DNA from 3 places in the Massilia orientalis genome. Region 1 is predicted to be linked to each of the others. Evidence: predicted binding sites of a transcription regulator. Region 1 holds the regulator's gene; each other region holds the start of a gene.

The links. The regulator HrcA, encoded in region 1, represses chaperone genes, less so after heat shock. The targets are predictions, from matches to a motif close to TTAGCACTCNNNNNNNNNGAGTGCTAA.
Region 2: groES (co-chaperone GroES) is a predicted target of HrcA. The motif match lies at 1,178-1,204, and genes of this name have one in related genera.
Region 3: rpoH (RNA polymerase sigma factor RpoH) is a predicted target of HrcA. The motif match lies at 2,733-2,759, and genes of this name have one in related genera.

What each region holds. Positions count from the first base shown of each region.
Region 1 is NZ_JASNRB020000014.1:85,584-89,841, forward strand. Features, by position in the region: gene QPK29_RS21870 (barstar family protein) at 1-20, opposite strand, end outside; gene dapB (4-hydroxy-tetrahydrodipicolinate reductase) at 189-998, opposite strand; gene QPK29_RS21880 (outer membrane protein assembly factor BamE) at 998-1,615, opposite strand; gene fur (ferric iron uptake transcriptional regulator) at 1,697-2,125, shown strand; gene hrcA (heat-inducible transcriptional repressor HrcA) at 2,142-3,155, opposite strand; gene QPK29_RS21895 (HAD family hydrolase) at 3,216-3,938, opposite strand; gene QPK29_RS21900 (hypothetical protein) at 4,171-4,258, shown strand, end outside.
Region 2 is NZ_JASNRB020000007.1:244,360-248,617, reverse strand. Features, by position in the region: gene QPK29_RS13315 (EVE domain-containing protein) at 1-96, opposite strand, end outside; RNA gene ssrS (6S RNA) at 167-347, opposite strand; gene QPK29_RS13305 (cell division protein ZapA) at 392-703, opposite strand; gene QPK29_RS13300 (hypothetical protein) at 700-930, opposite strand; gene groES (co-chaperone GroES) at 1,295-1,585, shown strand; gene groL (chaperonin GroEL) at 1,623-3,269, shown strand; gene QPK29_RS13285 (hypothetical protein) at 3,414-3,848, shown strand; gene QPK29_RS13280 (hypothetical protein) at 3,975-4,258, opposite strand, start outside.
Region 3 is NZ_JASNRB020000005.1:166,832-171,089, forward strand. Features, by position in the region: gene ftsY (signal recognition particle-docking protein FtsY) at 1-8, shown strand, start outside; gene QPK29_RS09235 (cell division ATP-binding protein FtsE) at 17-682, shown strand; gene ftsX (permease-like cell division protein FtsX) at 679-1,599, shown strand; gene QPK29_RS09245 (hypothetical protein) at 1,791-2,471, shown strand; gene rpoH (RNA polymerase sigma factor RpoH) at 2,892-3,782, shown strand; gene QPK29_RS09255 (UbiX family flavin prenyltransferase) at 3,830-4,258, opposite strand, start outside.

The DNA of each region.
Region 1 (4,258 bases):
TTGAGCTCGACGGTGGCCATGGAAATCTCCTTCATTCGCGTCGTTCCCGCGGAAGCGGGAACCCATGCTGAGCTGACCTGGGTCACTTCAGCATGGATTCCCGCCTGCGCGGGAATGACGGTAGTTATACGATGACGGGTTGGTAGCCAGTATGCCAGCAGATCGCCAGCCAGGCCGTCCAGTTCGGATCAGGCCTTGAGACCCAGCACGTCCTGCATGTCGTACAGCCCAGTTGCCTTGTCGGCAATATACCGCGCGGCGCGCAGGGAGCCCTGGGCGTAGCTGACGCGGCTGCTCGACTTGTGGCTGATCTCGATGCGCTCGCCGATGCCGGCGAACAGGACGGTGTGGTCGCCCACGATGTCGCCGCCGCGCACGGTGGCGAAGCCGATCGTCGACGGGTCGCGCTCGCCCGTCACGCCTTCGCGGCCGTAGACGGCACATTCCTTCAGGTCGCGGCCCAGCGCGTCGGCGATCACTTCGCCCATCTTGAGCGCGGTGCCGGACGGGGCGTCGACCTTGTGGCGGTGGTGGGCCTCGATGATCTCGATGTCATAGCCCTCGGAGAAATTCTTGGCAGCCATTTCCAGCAGCTTCAGCGTGACGTTCACGCCGATGCTCATGTTCGGGGCGAAGACGATCGCGGTCTTCTCGGCGGCGGCGCGGATGGCGGCCTTGCCGGCGTCATCGAAACCGGTGGTGCCGATGATCATCTTGATGCCGTGCGCGGCGCAGTATTCCAGGTGCTGCAGCGTGCCTTCCGGGCGCGTGAAATCGATCAGGAAGTCGGCGTCCGCCAGGCCCTTGGCCAGGTCGGACTGGATCACGACGCCGGTCAGCTGGCCGGAAAACGCGCCGGCGTCCGAATTGATGAACGGGTTGCCTTCGCGGTCGAGGGCGCCGGCGAGGACGGCGTCCGGCGCGGCGGCGATGGCTTCGATCAGCATGCGGCCCATGCGGCCGCTGGCGCCGGCAACGGCGATTTTCAGTTGGGTCATTATTGTCCTCCGCCGCCTTTCGCAGCCTCGTCGCGCTTGCGCTTGAGCTCGTCCAGCGACTCCTGCTCGGTCTTGGTTTCGTATTTCGAGATGCCGATCAGGCGATTGATGTATTCGCGTTCCGTCGGCAGGTTGCCGCCGTCGAAGTGGTCGACCTTGTCGTCCTTGAAATAGACGGTGACGCGGCTGGTGGTCAGCTCGCCGTTACCGCGCGCAAGGTAGAACGGGTAATCCCAGCGGTCCTTGTGGAAGGCGTCCTGCAGCAGCGGGCTGCCGAGGATGAATCTCACCTGGTCGCGGGTCTGGCCGACCTTCAGCTGGTTCAGCATTTCCTGCGACACGAAATTGCCCTGCTGGATGTCCGGCCGGTACGGCGAGAAAATCCACAGGAATTTCTGCAGCTTGGTGACGGTCGTCGTCTGCGCGCCCGAATTCGCGATTGCCGCCGATTTGCCGGCATCGGCGGCGACCGCGTCGGGGGCGGTGCTCACCGGCGCCGCCGGCTTGGTCTGGTTACGCCAGGCCGCGCAGCCGGACAGCGCCAGCGTCATGCAGGCGAGGCCGGCCACGAGCGCTGCCCGTGCGTGGGAACGATGGAAAACGGCTTTAGTGCGCATATCTGACCTTAAAATCGATGAGGCGGGAGCTTGTAAAACGCTATATCATAAAGCACTCCGCCCATATCCGAGTAACAAAACATGAGCAACAATCCAACCGACCTGAAAGCCAGCGGCCTGAAAGCGACCTTGCCTCGGCTAAAAATCCTGGAAATTTTCCAGAACAGCGCGGTGCGGCACCTGACGGCGGAAGACGTCTACAAGACCCTGCTGAACGAAAACATGGACGTTGGCCTGGCGACCGTCTACCGGGTGCTGACCCAGTTCGAACAGGCCGGCCTCCTGAACCGCAATCACTTTGAAACCGGCAAGGCGATCTATGAGCTGAACGCCGGCTCGCACCACGACCACCTCGTGTGTCTCGACTGCGGCCACGTGGAAGAGTTCTACGACGACGAGATCGAAAGCCGCCAGCAGAAGATCGCCAGCGAACGCGGCTTCAAGATCGCCGAGCACGCCCTGGCCATCTACGGCCACTGCCAGAAGACGGATTGCCCGCACCGGCACTGACCGCCTGCCGCTCCGCTCAGGAGTGGCTCAGCGCATTCGACAGCAGCTTGGCCGTGATGTCGACGATCGGGATCACGCGCTCATAGGCCATGCGCGTGGGCCCGATGACGCCGAGGGTGCCGACGATCTTGCCATTCACTTCGTACGGCGCGGTGACGACGCTCATCTCGTCCATCGGCACGAGCTTCGATTCGCCGCCGATGAAGATCTGCACGCCCCCGGCCTTGCTCGACACGTCGAGCAGCTGCATGAGGCCCGTCTTCTGCTCGAACATCTCGAACATCTGGCGTAGCGAGCTCATGTTGGACGACAGGTCGGCCACCGAGAGCAGGTTGCGTTCGCCCGCGATGATCATGTCGTCCGTCTCGGCCAGCGCTTCGCTGCCCGCCTCCACCGCGGCCTGCATCAGGCGGCCCATGTCGTCGCGCAGCTGGCGCAATTCTCCCGTCAGGCGCGCGCGCACCTGGTCGAACGACAGGCCGGCGAAATGCTGGTTCAGGTAATTCGCGGACTGGATCAGCTGAGACGGCGAATAATCCACGTCGGTCAGCAGCAGGCGGTTCTGCACGTCGCCGCGCGGGTCGACGATGACGAGCAGGATGCGCTTTTCCGACAGGCGCAGGAATTCGATCTGCTGGAACGCCGATTCGCGCCGCGGGCTCTGCACGACGCCGGCGAACTGCGACAGCGACGACAGCATTTGCGCCGCGTTAGCGATCACCTTCTGCGGCTGGTGCGCGGGCAGGCGCATGCCGGCTTCGACCGCGTTCTCGTCGATCTGCTGCACGGTGAGCAGCGTGTCGACGAACAGGCGGTAGCCGCGCGGCGTGGGAATGCGGCCGGCCGACGTGTGCGGACTGGCGACGTAGCCCATTTCCTCGAGGTCGGCCATGATGTTGCGGATCGTGGCCGGAGAAAGGTCGAGGCCGGAGATCTTCGACAGCGCGCGCGAACCGACCGGCTGGCCGTCGGCGATGTAGCGCTCGACCAGGGCTTTCAACAGGGTTTGTGCACGGTTATCGAGTTGCATGGTCTAGCCAGGATTTCGTTTCATTTATGTCATTATGCACGCTCGATGCGCGCTTGTGCTTTATCCGCGCTGTTGTTCGTGTTCGCGCGTGAGCCAGTCCAGCAACTCGTCGAAGTCGCTTACGATCGCATCCGGCACGACTTCGTGCTCCATGTGCTTCGTCGAACCCGTGCGGTTCATCCACACGGCGCGCAGGCCGGCGCGCTGGGCGCCCCGCACGTCGAGCAGCACGTCGTCGCCGACGTAGACCGCATCCTCGGGCGCCACGCCCAGCTCCTCGCAGGCGGCCAGGAAGATCGCCGCATCCGGCTTGGCGACGCCGAACGCCGACGCCGCCACCGACACCTTGAAATGGTGCGACAGGCCGATCGTGCGCAGGTCGGCGTTGCCGTTCGAGATCGACCCGATCAGCACGCGGTTCTTCAGTTTCAGCAGGCCCGGCAGCACGTCGTCGTACGGGATCACGGCATTGCGCGCGGCGAAGAACTGCGCCATCGCGTGCTCGACCTTGGCGGCATCCTCGCCGGCCTGCTGGAAGGCATCGACGAGGCCGGCATGGCGCAGCTTGCCGAGATCGAGCTGGAATTCGGGCTTCCTCGCCAGCAGCTCCAGGCGCGCCTGGCGCAGGGTGTCGATGGTGAAGCGATCGGCCACGCGCGGCGCGTGCTCGCGCAGCCACGCGAACAGCTTCTCTTCGGCCTGCAGGATCACGGGAGCGATGGGCCACAGCGTGTCGTCGAGGTCGAACAGGATGGCTTTGGGCCAGGCGCGGCGCGTGTTCATGGTCGGGATTGCGGCTCCGGAAACGAAGCTTGGAGAGTGGAAAGGAGCGGTCCAAGCATAACGAGGGCAGCGCCGAAAAGCAATGGCGCCCCGGACACGGGCTAATGGTTACACCGTGATACAAAGCCAAATAGGGCCGCAGCTTGCCAAATGCACTAAAATGATGGGCATTTTTCTATTCAGCCGTACCGGCGCAGCGTCCGCGCGCCACCCATTCCACTGTGGAGATTTTATGAAGAGCTCGATCCTGCGTGCCGGCGTTGTAGCGCTGGCATGCGCGCTGGGCCTGTCCGCCTGCGGCGGCGGGAGCGGCGACCTGT
Region 2 (4,258 bases), on a different contig from region 1:
GCGCACGCCGAACCAGGCGACCGTCTTGCCGGGCGCTGCGAGGACGTCGGCGAAACTCACTTCATCGGGTTCGGATTTCATCAACCAGTAGCGCATGCGCGGGTCCCCATTCGTCAGCACAAATGAAAAAGCGGCTGCGAACTTATCGTACGCAACCGCTTCGGAATATATCCCCGCCTGTGCCGTTTTTGCCGGCATCCCGAACCTGATGGCTCAAGGTGGTCGTAGTCAGTTCAATTTCGGGTTCGTCGAACTAGCGACGATCGCGCCCACCAAACATGTTCCACAACCTATGCGAAAGAATGGTTCAAGGAATATATGGCAAATCTCGAACACCGCAGGGTAGACGGCAGTTTACTACGATGGCCGGGCATGTCAAACGTTTTTAGGCTCAGGCCAGGTTTTGGTCGGCCGAGAGTGCGGCATCCAACACCGTGTGCATCGCCTCGAGTTTCTGCTTGACTTCCAGGATCGTCAGGTCCGCCAAGGGTCCCTGCGGCGCTTTCACGGACAGGAATTCGGCGGCCACCGACAGCGCCGCCATCACGGCGATGCGGTCCGTGCCCTTGACCTTGCCCGAGTCGCGCAATGCGCACATTTTGCCGTCGAGATAGGCCACGGCTTCGCGCAGCGTCTTCTCCTCGCCGTCGCGGCACGCCAGGCGATACGGCAAGCCCATGATGGTCACGTCCAGTTGGATCATTGCGGGGCCTCGGCGTCGTCGGTCGTCGTTTCGGGAGCGGGTTCGAGGTGCGCCAGCAGCGCTTCGACGCGCTGCTGGGCCGCGATCAGCCGGTTCTTGAAGTCGACGTTTTCTGCGCTGAGCAAGGCGTTCGCCTGGCGCAGCAGGTAGTTCTCGCTGCGCAGCGCCTGGGTCAACTGGGCGAGCCGGTCGATCTTATCGGAGAGGTCTTGGAATTCGGAAATCATCCGTAACTATAGGATCGTCTTGAATTTTTCGTCAACAGGCGCGCGCTCCCGTGCGATCGTGCGCCCTGTCGCGGGCGTTCGATGTTACCCTCATATGCTTATGCGTTCATCAACCGCCGCCAGGTCGCGCATCCGGCGGCGCGCCTCCCGCATTGTCCCGATGCGTCCGAATCGGTTGCGAAACCGCAAAAAAGTCGATTAAAACTCGAACACAGTGGCTTGAAATGCCAAATTATCGTCCCTATAATTAGCACTCGTTAGTAGAGAGTGCTAACAAACCTTTCTACGCCGCAGTGAGTCGATCCCGAGGATGGCTGGCTGCGGTCCCTGGATAGCTCGTCAAACCAACTAAAAGGAGTTTTGCATGAACCTTCGCCCATTGCACGATCGCGTGATCGTGAAGCGTCTCGACCAGGAAACCAAGACTGCATCCGGCCTGATCATCCCCGATGCGGCGGCCGAGAAGCCGGACCAAGGTGAAGTGCTGGCCGTCGGTAACGGCAAAGTGCAGGAGAACGGCAACGTCCGTCCGCTGGAAGTGAAAGTCGGCGACCGCGTCCTGTTCGGCAAGTACTCGGGCCAGGCCGTCAAGGTCAACGGCGAAGAGCTGCTGGTCATGCGCGAAGAAGACATCATGGCCGTCGTGGCCCAGTAATTCGTCCAATAACTTCCTGAATCTGGAGAAATAAAACATGGCAGCTAAAGATGTAGTGTTCGGCGACGTAGCACGCGCCAAGATGGTCGAGGGTGTCAATATCCTGGCCAACGCAGTCAAAGTCACCCTGGGCCCGAAAGGCCGCAACGTCGTGCTGGAACGTTCGTTCGGCGCCCCGACCGTCACCAAGGACGGTGTCTCGGTCGCCAAAGAGATCGAACTGAAAGACAAGCTCATGAACATGGGCGCGCAGATGGTCAAGGAAGTCGCTTCGAAGACCAGCGACAACGCCGGTGACGGCACCACCACCGCGACCGTGCTGGCACAAGCCATCGTCCGCGAAGGCATGAAGTTCGTTGCCGCCGGCATGAACCCGATGGACCTGAAGCGCGGCATCGACAAGGCCGTCACCGCTACCGTCGAAGAACTGAAGAAGATCGCCAAGCCGACCACGACCTCGAAAGAGATCGCGCAAGTCGGTACCATCTCGGCCAACTCGGATTCGTCCGTCGGCGAGCGCATCGCCGAGGCGATGGAAAAAGTCGGCAAGGAAGGCGTCATCACCGTCGAAGACGGCAAGTCGCTGAACGACGAGCTGGACATCGTCGAAGGCATGCAGTTCGACCGCGGCTACCTGTCGCCGTACTTCATCAACAACCCGGACAAGCAGGTTGCCGTTCACGAGAACCCGTTCGTCCTGCTGTGCGACAAGAAGATCTCGAACATCCGTGATCTGCTGCCGGTGCTGGAGCAAGTCGCCAAGGCTGGCCGTCCGCTGGTCATCGTCGCCGAAGACATCGAAGGCGAAGCGCTGGCGACCCTGGTCGTCAACAACATCCGCGGCATCCTGAAGACCGTCGCAGTGAAAGCCCCGGGCTTCGGCGACCGTCGCAAGGCCATGCTGGAAGACATCGCCATCCTGACCGGTGGCCAGGTGATCGCCGAAGAAGTCGGCCTGACCCTGGAAAAGGTCTCGCTGAACGAACTGGGCCAGGCCAAGCGTATCGAAGTCGGCAAGGAAAACACCATCATCATCGATGGCGCCGGTGCCGCCGAAGCGATCGAAGCGCGCGTCAAGCAGATCCGCATCCAGATCGAAGAAGCGACCTCGGACTACGACCGTGAGAAGCTGCAGGAGCGCGTGGCCAAGCTGGCCGGCGGTGTTGCCGTGATCCGCGTCGGTGCCGCGACCGAAGTCGAAATGAAAGAGAAGAAAGCACGCGTGGAAGACGCGCTGCACGCCACCCGCGCTGCCGTCGAAGAAGGCATCGTCCCGGGCGGCGGCGTGGCCCTGCTGCGTGCCCGCGCCGCGCTGAACGTCAAGGGTGACAACCCGGACCAGGAAGCCGGTATCAAGATCGTCCTGCGCGCGATGGAAGAGCCGCTGCGCATGATCGTCCAGAACGCCGGTGAAGAGCCGTCGGTCGTCGTCGCCGCCGTCATCAACGGCCAGGGCAACTACGGCTACAACGCGTCGAACGGCACCTATGGCGACATGGTCGAAATGGGCGTGCTGGACCCGGCCAAGGTCACCCGCTCGGCACTGCAGAACGCAGCGTCGATCGCCGGCCTGATGCTGACCACCGACTGCATGGTCTCGGAAGTCGCCGAAGACAAGCCGGCCGCCGGCGGCATGGGTGGCATGGGCGGCATGGGCGGCATGGGCATGGACGGCATGATGTAATTCGCCGTACCCGCGCCGTACTCCGTCGCACCGGAAGCCCGCAGGGTTCGCGCCCTGCGGGCTTTTCTTTTGTCCGGACTAACCGTGCGAGCCTTGAACCGCAGCCGCTGCATACTGGCGGCATCGACTTCAAGCGGAGGCACCATGGCGGCAGTCAACCTGGACGAACTCGAACACGCGGCCCTCGTCGTCGACGATGGCGAAGGCCGCGCCACGGCCCTCGTCGCGCGCGCGACGGGCATGATCCATTTGCTCAACGACGACTACATGGACGAGGAAGCGCCAATGCCGGCCGACGCGGGCGCAGGCAGGAGCACCGAAATTAGCGACTACGTGGCCGTGCCGCCCGCGAGCACGCTCGGCATCGGCGACCAGCTCGTGTTCCGCTTCGCCGCCACGCACCTCGCGGGCGACCAGGCGACGATCCGCGACCTCGTCCGCGCCGAGGACACCGACGGCTTCGAGCGCCTGCTCGACGAGCGCGGCGCCACCGAGTCGTGGCAGCGCTTCCGCACCGAGGAAACGCAGACCGCGCTGCGCCGCTGGTGCGACGAACACGGGCTGCGGGTCGGCGGCTGACGGCTCGGAACGGGGTCTCGAACGCCGCCCGTACACTCGGGCGGCGTACGTTGACGATACGGTTGCGCAGCACGCCGGCTATGGTCGCGTAGCGGCTGTCGTCGACGAAGTCCGAACCCGGCACGTTCACGGCCGGCACGCGCGGTGCCGATCCCGCGCGCGGCTTCCAGGCCGCATCGACGTCGAGGTCGCGCCGCGCATGCAGATAGACCGTCTGGATCGTCGACACGCGGACAAGGCCGCCTGGCGGAACCCGAAGTTGGCGCCGGCCGAGAACCGGTCGCGCCGCCAGTCGGCGACTAGGTTGGCGGACAGCGGCACCTGCTGGTCGAGCCGGTTGTCCGGGCCCGGCACCGCATCCGCGTGCGACCAGTTGCGCGCGACGCCGCCGCGCAGTTCCAGCGTCCGCA
Region 3 (4,258 bases), on a different contig from region 1:
TGGGATAACACACACGATGATCGAATTCCAGTCCGTCTCCAAGAAGTACTCGGATTCCGCCGACACGCTCGCGCTGTCCGACGTATCCCTGAACATCGCCAAGGGCGAGCTGGTGTACCTGGCCGGCCCGTCCGGCGCCGGCAAGTCCACGCTGATGAAGATGGTGGCCGCCATCGAGCGCCCGACGTCCGGCCGCGTGATCGTGAACGGGCAGGACGTCGGCCGCATCCGCAAGGCCGGCATCCCCTTCCTGCGCCGCAACCTCGGCCTGATCTTCCAGAACCAGCGCCTGCTGAACGACCGCCACCTGCTGGCCAACGTGATGCTGCCGCTGATCGTCACCGGTGCACCCAGGGCGCAAGCCGAACAGCGTGCCCGCGCGGCGCTGGACAAGGTCGGCCTGCTCGACCGCGCCCTCGCCCTGCCGATGGAACTGTCCGGCGGCGAACAGCAGCGCGTGGCGATCGCCCGCGCCATCGTCAACCGCCCGCAGATCATCCTGGCCGACGAACCGACCGCGAACCTCGACCGCGCCGCGGCCGACAAGGTCATCGACGCGCTGCACGCATTCCACGCCGTGGGCGTCACGTGCGTCATCTCGACCCACGACGACCAGATCCTGGACAGCGCCGCCCGCGTGATCCGCCTCGAACACGGCCATGTGACGGGAGGTGGCGCATGAACGTCTGGTTCCGCCAGCACCGCTTCGCCTTCGGCGCCGCGCTGTCCCACGTGCGCAAGGCGCCGGGCAGTTTTTTGTTCAACGTGCTCGTCGTCGCCGTCGCGCTGGCCCTGCCCTTCGCGGGCGTCACCCTGCTCGACAACGCGCGCCCGTTATCGGAAGAACTGTCCGTCGATCCGGAAATCAGCCTGTTCCTCAAGACCGACACCCCGCGCGACCAGGCCCAGGCCCTCGCGCCGCAGCTGCAGCAGATCCTGCACGGCAGCCATGCGAAAGTCAGCTTCGTGCCGCGCGAACAGGCGCTGGCCAGCCTCAAGGAAAAGAGCGGTCTCACCGACGTGATCGAAACGCTGGGCGACAACCCGCTGCCGGACAGCTATGTGATGAAGCTGGAAGGCTTCGCCAGCGGCGCCGACGCCGCGCGCGTGGACGGCCTGGCCGAGCAGATGCGCGCCCTGCCGGATGTCGACTCCGTGCAGGTCGACTCGGCCTGGGTCAAGCGCCTCGCCGCCCTGCTGGGCGTGCTGCGCCTGGCGCTGCTGCTGCTCGCGATCACGCTGGGCGTCGTCGTGATCGCCGTCGTGTTCAACACGATCCGTTTGCAGGTGCTGACGCAGCGCGAGGAAATCGCCGTGTCGAAACTGCTGGGCGCGACCGACAACTTCATCCACCGCCCGTTCTACTACACGGGCGCCTTGCTGGGCCTATGCGCGGGTGCGGTGGCGCTGGGGGCCGTTGCGCTGGCGCTGCGTCCGCTGAACACGGCCATCGCCGAGTTTGCCCGGCTGTATGCGTCGGAATTCCAGCTGACGCCCCTGCCGCCGATGGGCATGGCGGCCTTGCTGGCGATCAGTGCCGGCCTGGGGCTGGTCGGGGCCATGTTGTCGGTGCAGAGGCATCTGGCGCGTCTGAAATAACTCCTCGACGCTGGGCCAAAAACAAAACCCGCCACGAAGGCGGGTTTTGTTTTGAATTCGGGGTGGTCCCGCGGAACGGGACCGAAAACTGACCTAGCGTCATCACCAGTATGGAGGCTGGGAGAGGACAAAACCCAGGGCTGCGTTCAGAGTATATCATCGTGAGCATGCCTGATCAAAAATGATGCGCGATGGACTGGAGCGACCTCGAAAAGCACTTTTCCGCAGCACGGTTGGGCCGTTATCGGGCCTCGTGCAATGGCGACGTCGCCAGGGCAGCAAAAGCATATGTGAACAACATGCTTCTGGCAGAAGCGACAATGCCGATGTTGAACGTGCTTGAAATCGCTCTGAAAAATGGCGTACATCAACGCCTGATTACCCTGTACAAACGATCCGACTGGTGGGACTCTTGGGTGAGCGACCCATCGTTTGCCTGGCAGGTTCGTGAGGTAGTCAGTGCGAAAGCAAAACTGCAACGCCGAGCCGAAGCGCTTACCCCGGACAAGATTATTGCCGAACTACCCTTCGGCTTCTGGAGTTCGTTATTCAACGTCCAGTTCCAGACCAACCTTTGGAAAGACCTGCGGCTGATTTTCCCGCGCTGCCCGAAGCCACAGCGTCAGCGCCATACTGTCTCGTCGGCACTTAACCAGATACGGGAACCGCGCAACCGTGTTTTCCATCACGAGCAATTACTTTGGCTAAGCCCTTCTCTCATTGACTTGCACGGTAAAGCTATCGAGGTCGTCGGGTGGATCGATCCAAAGCTACCGCCGTGGCTTGCCAGTTATGATCGTCTTCCCACTACCTGGGCCGCCATCCAGCCGATCCAAGTCAACCATTCAGGAATATCGAGGCCCGTTCCGTGAACCCGTCCGCTGCTGACCAGTCAAATCCGGCAGCGGACGCGAGGCATTCACCTACATGGCAACGTGCGCCAGCCAACAGAAAGCGCAGCACGTGTCGCCTAACCTGTCTTCTACCGATTTCAAACGATACGAACGCCACATTTGAGCCGCATCAACTGAACCGCTCGTACCTGCTCTACAGTTGAATCGAACCCGTTTTTCTGATTCCTGCGGGCAATACTTTAATGAAACTTAAACCCATCGTAAGGGATATGGTGGCGCCTAGCACTCACCTCAAGAGAGTGCTAATATTACGTCAGACTATCGCGGGAAATGGTTTTGATAGCACCGTCAGCATCCCGACAACAAGCCAGCCAGCTGCGCCTTCGGGGCTCTGGAGATGGCGAGACGATGCAGCAGTTTATCTACGAGGGAGTGACTATGTCCGCACAATCCGCATTGGTTCCGGCCGGCAATCGTGCACTGGGACTGGGTTTCAGTGGCAATCTCGGTAATATCGACGCCTATATCTCGGCGGTGAACCGCCTGCCGATGCTGTCCCACGAGGAAGAAGTTTCCCTGGCTACGCGTTTGCAGGAAAAGAATGACCTGGACGCGGCCCAGAAACTGGTGCTGTCGCACCTGCGCCTGGTCGTGTCGATCGCGCGCGGCTACCTGGGCTATGGCCTGCCGCACGCCGACCTGATCCAGGAAGGCAATATCGGCCTGATGAAGGCAGTCAAGCGTTTCGACCCGAACCAGGGCGTCCGCCTGGTGTCTTACGCCATGCACTGGATCAAGGCCGAGATGCACGAATATATCTTGAAGAACTGGCGTCTGGTCAAGGTTGCAACGACCAAGGCGCAGCGCAAGCTGTTCTTCAATCTGCGCAGCAACAAGCAGGGCCTGGATGCCATGTCGCCGCAGCAAGTCGACGACCTGGCCAAGATGCTCGACGTGAAGCGCGAAGAAGTGATCGAGATGGAAACGCGCCTGTCCGGCCGCGACATCGCGCTGGAAGCGCCGACCGACGACGAAGACGACAAGTTCTCGCCGATCGCCTACCTGTCCTCGGACCAGCAGGAACCGACCAAGGTCCTGGAAGCCGAAGAAGTGGTGCGCCTGCAATCGGAAGGCCTGGAAACGGCCCTGTCGAAACTCGACCCACGCTCGCGCCGTATCGTGGAAGCGCGCTGGCTGGCCAACGACGACGGCTCGGGCGCCACGCTGCACACGCTGGCCGAGGAATTCGGCGTGTCGGCCGAGCGCATTCGCCAGATCGAATCGGCCGCGCTGAAGAAGATGAAAACCGCGCTGGCGGCTTACGTGTAAGCCATCCTGTCGGCTACCAACAAAGGCACCTTCGGGTGCCTTTTGTTTTATTGGTCACCCTCGCGGGCGGGATGGTTGCGCGGCGGGTTCCAGCGCGTCACCGTCTGCGTGTCGAGGCCGAACAGGTCGAGCACGCGTCCCAGGGTATGGTCGACCATCTGGTCGAGCGACTGCGGCCGCGCATAGAAGGCCGGCACCGGGGGATACACGATGGCGCCGGCTTCGGTGACCGTCGTCATGGTGCGCAAGTGACCCAGGTGCAGCGGGGTTTCGCGCAGCATCAGGACGAGGCGCTTGCGCTCCTTCAGCATCACGTCGGCCGCGCGCGCCAGCAGGCTGCCCGTCACGCCGGTCGCGATCTCCGACATCGTCTTGATCGAACAAGGCGCCACGATCATCCCTTGCACCTTGAACGAACCGCTGGAGATCGCCGCGCCGATGTCGGTGTTCGCGTGGGTGACGTCGGCGAGCGCCCG